Regions from separate parts of the Bacillus sp. AP8 genome, predicted to be linked through region 1. Evidence: riboswitches for the same ligand, from Rfam matches in the RefSeq annotation. Region 1 holds a riboswitch; each other region holds the start of a gene.
What was found. A riboswitch is a leader RNA that binds a small molecule or an ion and turns the genes downstream of it on or off. The one in region 1 is predicted to bind thiamine pyrophosphate.

Region 1 (3,286 bases):
ATCTCGATTTAGCAAAAGAATTAGGCATCCCATCTGAGTTTCATAAATATGTAGGCACAATGAAAAGTGGTTTAAAATATAGCTGCAATAGAAGTTTGGATATCTCAATTAAAGAAGGTGACACGGTACCTGGTTTGAATGATTGGGTTGTATATGAAACACCAGGTCATGCGGAAAGTCATATATCATTATATAGAGAAAGTGACGGTGCGTTTATTGGAGGAGATTTACTATTACAAAAGGTATCTCCAAATCCATTAATAGAGCCTCCTATGAAAGAAGGAGACGATCGTCCCAAATCACAATTATTATTAAATCATTCTTTGAATAGATTATTAGAAATGCCAATCCAAACAGTATTTGCAGGGCACGGTGATGAAATTCATCAGCCTAATGATCTAATACATAAGCGCTTGGCTGCTCAACATGAAAGGGCAATGAAGGTGAGAGAGTTATTGAAACAAGAACCGGCTACTGTTTTACAAATCTGTATGAAGCTATTTCCAGGTATATACCAAAAGCAAATTGGGTTAACATTGTCAGAAACATTAGCTCAATTTGATTATTTACTTGATTTAGATGAAATTAGAGGAGAAGAAACAAAGAATGGAATTGTATATTCTGTTAAGTGAAAGTTTTGCAAAAATTAATTACCACAAATGATGTTAGTATGATAGAATGATGTCAAGTTTAATAGAGCAACATTGATAGGGGAGCTTGCACGAGCAGGCTGAGAGTAAGCAAAATGTAGCTTTGACCCTTTAACCTGATTTGGATAATGCCAACGTAGGGAATTTTTATATTAGTATCTAAAAGATGCGATATACCCTATTGGTATATCGTTTTTTGTTTTTGCTGTTTTCTATAAAGTATAGTTTTACCAGTATTAAAGATCGATTCGAGCGTAAGGAATGAGTCTCTTTTGGAAGCAGTGGGGTAGGAGAGGACCAGCTGTGTTATGGATAAGGGAGGATGCTCGCCGATGCTTCGTGTAAAGCGAGTTTTCTAGAGTGAAAATCTATTCCACCTATACTCACCACTTGTTGGGTAAAAGGTGGTAATCGAGACTTGTCGATGGGGAGTATCGAGTAACAAAGCTTAGAAGTAAATAAATTTTTGGGGGGCTTGCACAAGCAGGCTGAGAGTAAGTGAAATGTAACTTTGACCCTTTAACCTGATTTGGGTAATGCCAACGTAGGGAATTGTATTTGGTTATTCTTATGCGATATACCCATTTGGTGTATCGCATTTTCTTTTTTAGAAAATAAAAATTTTTATCGAATGGAGGAGACTAGAATGTTTGAATCAATCCTGGAAAAAGTGAGAGAAACAACCCCTTTAGTACATAATATTACCAACTATGTAACAGTAAATGATGTAGCTAATGTAATATTGGCCTGTGGTGGTTCTCCAATTATGGCGGATGATGTAGCTGAGGTAGAGGATATTACCAGCATTTGTAATAGCTTGGTAATTAATGTTGGTACATTAAATGAAAGAACGGTTCAATCTATGATTTTAGCAGGAAAAAAAGCAAATGAACTTGGGCATCCAGTTATTCTTGATCCTGTAGGAGCAGGGGCATCAAAGCTTCGAACTGCGACTGTATTTAAATTGTTGGAAGAAGTACGCTTTTCTGTTATTCGCGGTAATATTTCTGAAATGAAAACAGTATTTGAAGGAAGCGGTACAACAATGGGAGTCGATGCATCTGCAACAGATAAAGTAACAACTGAAACACTCGAGGAAGCCATTTTATTTGCTCAACAATTGAGTGAGAAAACAGGAGCAGTGATTGCTATCACTGGTGAAATTGATTTAATAGCAACCAACTCGAAGACGAATATAGTCCATAATGGTCATCCTATGATGTCAAAAATTACAGGAAGTGGATGTATGCTTACAGCCATTATTGGTGCATATTGTGGAGCGAATCCCGATCGTTTATTAGAAAGTACCACAGCGGCTGTTTGTGCCATTGGATTAAGTGGTGAGCTTGCCTATCACAAAATGCTTCAATCTGATGGGGGAACGTCCACATTTAGAATGCATTTAATTGACTATATGAGTAAGATGAATTCTACAAAGTTGAGTGAGGGGATAAAAATTGAAAGTAGATAAATCTTCATTGCTACTTTATGCTGTTACAGATCGACATTGGGTGAAGGAAAGCTCTTTAGTACAACAAGTTGAAGCAGCTCTTAAGGGAGGCATTACCTTTTTGCAACTACGTGAAAAAAATCTGTCCAATGAAGCTTTTTTAGAAGAAGCTTTACAAATTAAGCAGTTAACGGATAAATATGACATTCCTTTTGTTATCAATGATAATGTTGATGTTGCACTTGCTTGTGATGCGGATGGTGTTCATATAGGTCAAGACGATTTACCTGTAAATATAGTTAGAGAAAAAATAGGACCTAATAAAATTTTAGGTGTATCTGCTCATACAGTTGAAGAAGCAAAAAGAGCTGAGGATAATGGAGCAGATTATTTAGGAGTAGGTGCTGTTTTTAACACGGCAACCAAGCTTGATGCCAACACTGTATCCTTTCAAACATTAAAAGATATTTGTGAAAGAGCTACGATCCCTATAGTAGCAATAGGTGGTATTAATGAAGAAAATATGACGAAGTTAGGTGGAACTGGTATTGATGGTGTTGCTGTTGTTTCAGCTATTTTTGGAGCAGATGAAATAGATAAAGCTAGTCAACACTTGTTAGCTTTGTCAAAGCGAATGGTGAATGAATGAAAAAATATGCCATATTTGATCTTGATGGAACTTTAATAGATTCTATGAATGTATGGGACATGGCTGTATGTACCTTTTTGCGAAATAAAGGAATTATTATGCCAAATGAATTAATAACGGTATTAAATAAAAAAAGCTTTGAGCAAGGTGCAAACTACTTAATTCAACAGTTCACTTTAGATTTGACAACAGAAGAAGTAATGGCTGAAATTCATGATTTCATAATTCATCAATATATGAATGAAGTCCAGTTAAAACCTTTCGTCCTCGAATTTTTAGAGAATGTAGAAAATCAAAACATAAAGATGTGTATTGTTACTGCATCGGAAAAGAAATTGGCAGAATTAGTTCTAAAAAGATTAAAGGTTCTGGATTATTTTGATTTTATTCTTACATGCGGAGAAGTTGGTTATGGAAAAGATACACCCGATATTTTTTATTTAGCTGCTCAAAAATGGGAGGCTAATATCTCTGAAATTATGGTCTTTGAAGATTCGCTTCATGCTATCCAAACAACAAAAGCAGCGGGTTTCTATA
Region 2 (3,286 bases), on a different contig from region 1:
AGACTCTAAAGCCACTATTAAAAAATCAAGCAGCTATTTCAAATTAATTCTTACGAAAAATAAATCGGACAAGGGGAGATCTTTGTGATACGAACCATTTTAACGCTTATTGGAGCAATAGTTGTCATTGGGTTTATCGTAAACTGGCTATTCTAGGAATAAGTTCCAGTACCTTGGTCAGCCTCGAATAGCATAATCGAGTATAGACAGTTTACTCTTCCTCCTTCTATACGGATTGGCTTATGACCTAGAGGAGCTAAAGTGCTGGAGCTAAAATAAAATCGAAAAATCAAACAAACCTATATATAATGTCACCAGGGGCATTTGTTAAAATTCCATATGATAATCCCGCTAATCTTGAAAGTTTTTCGCAACCAGAAAGAGATATCTCTGACTTTACAATATCTTCAGATGAAAGACTAGTTGCATTTGATTCATTATCTAATCCCGAAACGAAAGGTACCTTTTACTATGATATATTTTTATTTGATAGAGATAAACAAGAAGAACTACAACTAACAGAGCATAAAAAAAGGGCATTTAACCCTGCTTTTTTGCAAGACAATTCAAAAGTGTACTACATCGTTGAAAATAGCTAGGAAAAAGATGGTAAGGACCAATTTGATTTATATTATTACGATTTAAAAATAAAAAGAGCCATCATTCTTACAAAAAATGAATAACGGAAAAAGGGCAATCTATGTCAAAAACGATTGAATCGTATTGACATCAGATTAACCCTTTTTAAGAATATACATAGGTATATAGTACAAACTGAGGCGTACTTAGTTTTATCATTGGACATTTTAACATCTATATTTATTGGTCATCGATATAATTGAATATCTTAGAATGAATCAAACTTACATGATATCATTCGAAAATGAAGCTTATGCCATTTTTTTTACTAGAACGCGAGATGCAGTCGTATATAAAGTGACTACTACAACAGAGCATAATATAAAACTTGGTAGCATATACGTTCCATTATATACAGCCGAGAAAGTTGCAATCGAGAAACCTTTTAAATCACTTGATGAGAAATAGATAATTCCAGTTGCAAAATGACATAAAAATCTTAAAAAGCTTCCAACAAAAACTCCCAAAATAATATTCGTAATAGCTTTTCCTCTGTGGCCATTTGCAAATCCTTCCGTAACTCCTTTTGCAAAAATTCCCGCTAATCCTACAACCGTAAATGCTAAGAAATAATCAATAAAGCCTTGAAGTGGATGGATAATATAAGTCATTCCTAACGCAACCTGTAGCAGTCCTAATAAAAAGCCTGTCAATAATCCACCTTTTAATCCCCATCGAAATGCCATTAAAAATACAGGAACCATTGCGATTGAAACGGAACCACCTTGCGGCCAAATTCTTGAAAATACAAAATTAGAGACCATATCCAATAACAAGGCTAGCGCTGCAAAAACAGCAATTTCCACTAAAAATAATGTTTTCTTATTCATTTTTTCCTCCTCTTCCATTGAGGAGTTAAAGATTGAGAGTTATATGTTCCTCATGTTTTTACTTTGTAAAACGTAAAAAAACAATGAGGGTGTAAATGGATCCCACATTGCTTTATCCATAATCACATCCCTACGCTAGCATTAACTAACAGGTTCATAGGGTCAGAACTCCAACGTTCACTCTCAGCCATTAGCTCCCCTTGTGGTAATTTATTCTTTTCAGTAATAATAATGTACATCTAATTCCACAATTTTTCAACTACCTTTTGATATAAATAGTCATGTCAGAAACCTATACTATATACTAACTTCTACTATAATATAGAAAAATAAATAAAAAAAAACAGAATAAAAAGAATATAACCCTACTAAAAAAAGGAAAAAACATAAATGTGTAGAATTAATAAATGATGATGTATTAGTAAAATAACTAAACTTATGTCAATCTTTTAACAAAACATTTTTTCCCTATAACAACCTTACATATGCTATATTTAGAAAATTTAAACATTTTGCCGTTATTTCATTTTAAATAATGGAGGTGGACACTGCTAATATGAGCAAGGAAAGAAATCCTATTATTCATTTGTTAAACATGCGGGAAGAAGAAATTCTAGTTTCATGGAAGCAAAAAATTAACAGAAGCCACAATCATCATAGAAAAAACAAAGTGTTCAAACATCTTCACTTATTATTTCAATTGTACAAAAACATTTTAGAGCATCCCAATGTCGATCACTCTTTAAAGATTAAAGCGCTTTCTAAAAAAGTTGCCAATGGAAGATTTGAAGATGGAGAAGAACTAAAAGAATTTCTAGAAGATATTTCTATCATAAGGTTAAATTTATTTGCACTTATTAGTCAATGTGATGAAAGCATTGATAATAAATCCATGGCAAAGGAAAAAGTTAATTATTTACTGGATTTGTTCTTATATAATACCATTACCATTTTTATCGAATTAACAAATGAACTAAAAGATAAAGAGAATGAGAAGATATCTGAGACCCATCGAGAAAGATTAACTATGTTGGGTCAAATCACATCTAGCTTCGTCCATGAATTTCGAAACCCTCTAACATCGATTAAAGGATTTATCCAACTTCTAAAAGCCGAAAATTCTGATTTGAAATATTTGGATATCATAGCTAATGAACTAGAGCAGCTAAACTCAAGGATTTCCCAATTCTTACTTTTATCGAGAAAAGAACAAATTGATATAAACCCAGTTATTTTTTCTTTAAATCAGTTAATTGAAGAAGTGATTACTTTTCTCTACCCAAGTATTGTCGATACGAATGTTAAGGTGGACACCTTTTTAGAAGAGGACATTTTTATACTTGGCTATCTAGACGAAATTCGTCAAGTATTATTGAACATCATATTAAATGCGTTAGATGTAATCGCACATGTTAAAAATCCTACAATCGTTGTATCAACCTCTAAAAAAGACAGGAATTTTATTGAACTAACTATATCAAACAACGGTCCTCAAATAAAAGATGATTTATTGAAGGATATTTTCAAACCATTTACGACAACAAAGAAGAATGGCACTGGATTAGGTCTTTTTGTGTGTAAAGAAATCATTGAAAAGCATCGAGGAGCGCTATCATGTATTTCAACAGCAAAAATCACGGCCTTTACGATTTCACTTCCAATCACAGTGCCGGCAACTTTGTTAACTGAATAACATAACCATATATGTAAATATATAATCGGAATTTTTCATAATACATAACTAAAGAACAAAACGAGAGAGGGTATCCCAAAAGGCATGATTTGGGTGAATACCCTCTTACTTTGTATCATTTATC
Region 3 (3,286 bases), on a different contig from region 1:
CTATTGCAGATTTTATTCCTAAAACTGGACAATGCACCGTTGGTATTACTTTTTTTGATATATCCATTATTTTTTGTAGTTCATGAACCGCTTTTATGGGTACTTTTGAATAGGTTATTTCGTAAACATTTGCTGCCTTAATATCAGGTTCCCCTTCAATTATATATCTAGGACTGGTTCTTTCTCTCAAATAATCATAGGTAGGTACAGATAAAGCAGCATTAATAACTATAATTCCACTAATATCTTTGTGTTTACTTGCTAGACATAACGCTAGAGCTCCTCCCATTGATTGCCCCAAAATATAAATATTTTCACATGTTTGCTTCAATTGAAAATAGCCCTTTTCTAGCTCGTTGAACCAATCTTCATGAGTACATTTTTCTAAATCTAAATAATGTGTACCATGTCCCTTTAATCTAGGGGCAAGTACTGTATAGCCATATTGCGCCAAGCTTTCTCCCACATATTGTACACTTTGTGGAGTACCCATGAAGCCATGTGAAATGAGAACACCTATCTCATTACCCGGATGAAAAAATGGCTCTGCTCCCTTTATTACATCAAAGTTTTCTCTCATATCGCTCATCCCCTTACCATTTAAATTTAGCTCCTCTTGATTTTCTGTAATTCATTATGAATAGCGCTCCAAGACCGTTTTGAATAAAAAATAGGAATAGACTGTTCATTCGCTCTTTTTTTAATATTGGTTGATAAATTATGGTTGATATAGTCTGTTAAAACTAAAATTAAATCAATATTAGAAGGTATTTCCTTTCGAACCATCTGAGTTTTTCTTCCATTTATATGAATGATTTCTGTAAAACCTTCATTGCACAAATTTTCAGTTATTTTACCTAAATAATCTCCACCTACAACTAATAAAGATTGCATGATTATGAGTTCTCCTTTTCAAAGACTGTTAGATATTTTCTAGTTGCCTATTCAAAGTAAGATATCATGTTATAATTCCATATTAATCATATAATTCATATAAATCAAGTATGAATTAAAATAAAAAATTTTTAGAATCCATATATATATATATGTGCTTCATTTATAATCGCACATTGAAGCTTCGGATATGTCGATTATTAGGATGATATGGAAGCCGCTTTTCAAAGTCAAATGGGCTCTACAATAAAATCAATTTCTTATGTAATGATACTTGTTGTCATTATGACCGTACTTGCTGTTAGCTTAATCTTATACCTTATCATTAAAACAATGATTATTAAACACAAAAGAGAATTGGGTATTTTAAAAGCGCTTGGTTACACTACTTTCCAACTCATAACACAAATCACCTTGAGCTTTTTACCTGTTGTCATCGTGGGAGTTTTATAGGAGGAGTTTTTGGTACTCTATTTTCTAATTCCATTCCTTCCATCCTATTCTCTGAAATGGGCATATTTAATTCAGTCTTCTCAGTCAATATTCCGTTCATGATTGCCTTATGTATTGGTATTATAGTATTGGTATTATAGTATTGGCTTAAATTGTATCTATGTTGGTCACTGGACGAATTAAGCATATTTCAGCTCACAATTTGATTACTGAATAATCTATTTAAAGCTTTAGATACAAGGATTACTCTACTTCTAAAGCTTTTATTTATTCATCTTATAAACTTCTATGCAGAAACTCGCATTTCTAACTATAGCCTAATACTCAATAAATACCATTTAATTTCCAAAATCTACTTGCACATCTTCCAAATACATGCTATTTTAATTAATAACTCGAAACAACCATATATTTACACTAGGGGATCCCTTGATAAGGGCTGAGAATAAAGTAGTTTACTTGCAAACCCTCAAAACCTGAACAGGTTCGTACCTGCGTAGGGAAGTGCTTAAGGCTTTTTTGGACTTATTTAAGGACTAATTCGCACAACCACTTTCCTACTTATTTGGAAGTGGTTTTTTATTATGAAATGAATAGGAGCAAGCATTATGAAATTAATTGCCATAACCGATGACAAGCATTCTGTACATGAACTATCATCAATCATTTTACAAATAAAAGATCGAATTGACTTTATACACATTCGAGAAAAATCCAAAACGACTAAGCAACTTCTTAAGTTATTAGAGCTTTTAATAATGGGAAACCTCCCAAAAGAAAAAATCGTCATGAATAATAGATTAGATGTTTCCTTACTAATGGATATTCCAAATATTCATTTACCTTCATATGGACTACCAGTCAAAAAAGTAAAGCAAAAATGTCCTCATTTCACTGTAGGGCAATCTGTTCATACTTTCAAAGAAGCCACAGAAGCTGAAGCAGATGGTGCTGACTATGTTTTATATGGTCATTGCTTTGAAACAAAGAGCAAACAAGGGAAAACTCCTAATGGATTAGAAACTCTTCGTCAAATAAAAGAGAATCTATCCATTCCCGTTTTTGCTATTGGTGGTATTACACCAGAACGCATACATCAATTACAGCGTATTCGAGCGAACGGAATAGCTGTCATGTCAGGAATTTTTTCAGCATCAAGTCCAACAGATTCCACTAGTCTTTATTATAAAAAGTGTAAAGACAACATATAAGAGATAATGAATTTTGGAATTTTTGTAATTAGCATAAAGTCCCTTATACATTAACAGTCTGAAAGAATTCTATTTTTCAGTCAAGCATTATATAATCCGCATCATTCTACAGCAACTTATCCGATAAAAGATTTGCTAGAAGCTTTTCAAGAAACTTTCTCTGATAAAAGGAGGTGAAATGATGTATATCACTCTAAATGGAAAAATAGCAGAATTACCTCAAGAAGTACTCTCAGTCCAACATCTATTACAGCATTATCAACTAGAAAATCGAATTGTCATTGTAGAGTTAAATAAAGAAATTGTAACCAAAGAAGCCTATGATTCTGTCACGCTTAACGAACGTGATACTGTAGAAATTGTTCATTTTGTAGGAGGAGGATGATTATATGTTAAAAATAGCCCATCATTCATTTCAATCAAGACTTTTACTTGGCACAGGTAAATATCCATCATTTGAAATTCAAAAAGAAGCAGTTGCCGTATCTGGTGCTGAAATTTTAACATTCGCCGTGCGAAGAATGAAAATCTTTGAAGAAAGTCAGCCCAATTTTTTGGAACACTTAGATTTGACTAAATACAAATTATTGCCTAACACTGCCGGAGCAAAGACCGCTGAAGAAGCAGTAAGAATAGCTAAATTAGCTAAAGCTTCTGGTTTATGCGATATGATAAAAGTAGAAGTAATCGGCTGTGATCGCTCCCTTTTACCTGATCCTATAGAAACG

Region 2: linked by a shared signal. The riboswitch ahead of thiT (energy-coupled thiamine transporter ThiT) and the one ahead of thiM (hydroxyethylthiazole kinase) in region 1 are both predicted to bind thiamine pyrophosphate.
Region 3: linked by a shared signal. The riboswitch ahead of BN349_RS19565 (thiamine phosphate synthase) and the one ahead of thiM (hydroxyethylthiazole kinase) in region 1 are both predicted to bind thiamine pyrophosphate.

The regions. Positions count from the first base shown of each region.
Region 1 covers NZ_CAPG01000036.1:134,333-137,618, reverse strand. The annotation lists gene BN349_RS09890 (MBL fold metallo-hydrolase) at 1-632, shown strand, start outside; TPP riboswitch at 700-810, shown strand; TPP riboswitch at 1,108-1,218, shown strand; gene thiM (hydroxyethylthiazole kinase) at 1,297-2,121, shown strand; gene thiE (thiamine phosphate synthase) at 2,108-2,749, shown strand; gene BN349_RS09875 (HAD family hydrolase) at 2,746-3,286, shown strand, end outside.
Region 2 covers NZ_CAPG01000003.1:116,922-120,207, reverse strand. The annotation lists gene BN349_RS00725 (hypothetical protein) at 1-47, shown strand, start outside; gene BN349_RS00720 (hypothetical protein) at 309-599, shown strand; gene thiT (energy-coupled thiamine transporter ThiT) at 891-1,469, opposite strand; TPP riboswitch at 1,580-1,680, opposite strand; gene BN349_RS00705 (ATP-binding protein) at 2,026-3,162, shown strand.
Region 3 covers NZ_CAPG01000082.1:11,043-14,328, reverse strand. The annotation lists gene BN349_RS19580 (alpha/beta hydrolase) at 1-580, opposite strand, end outside; gene BN349_RS19575 (DUF2325 domain-containing protein) at 607-894, opposite strand; gene BN349_RS19570 (FtsX-like permease family protein) at 1,105-1,347, shown strand; TPP riboswitch at 1,757-1,867, shown strand; gene BN349_RS19565 (thiamine phosphate synthase) at 1,956-2,558, shown strand; gene thiS (sulfur carrier protein ThiS) at 2,740-2,943, shown strand; gene BN349_RS19555 (thiazole synthase) at 2,948-3,286, shown strand, end outside.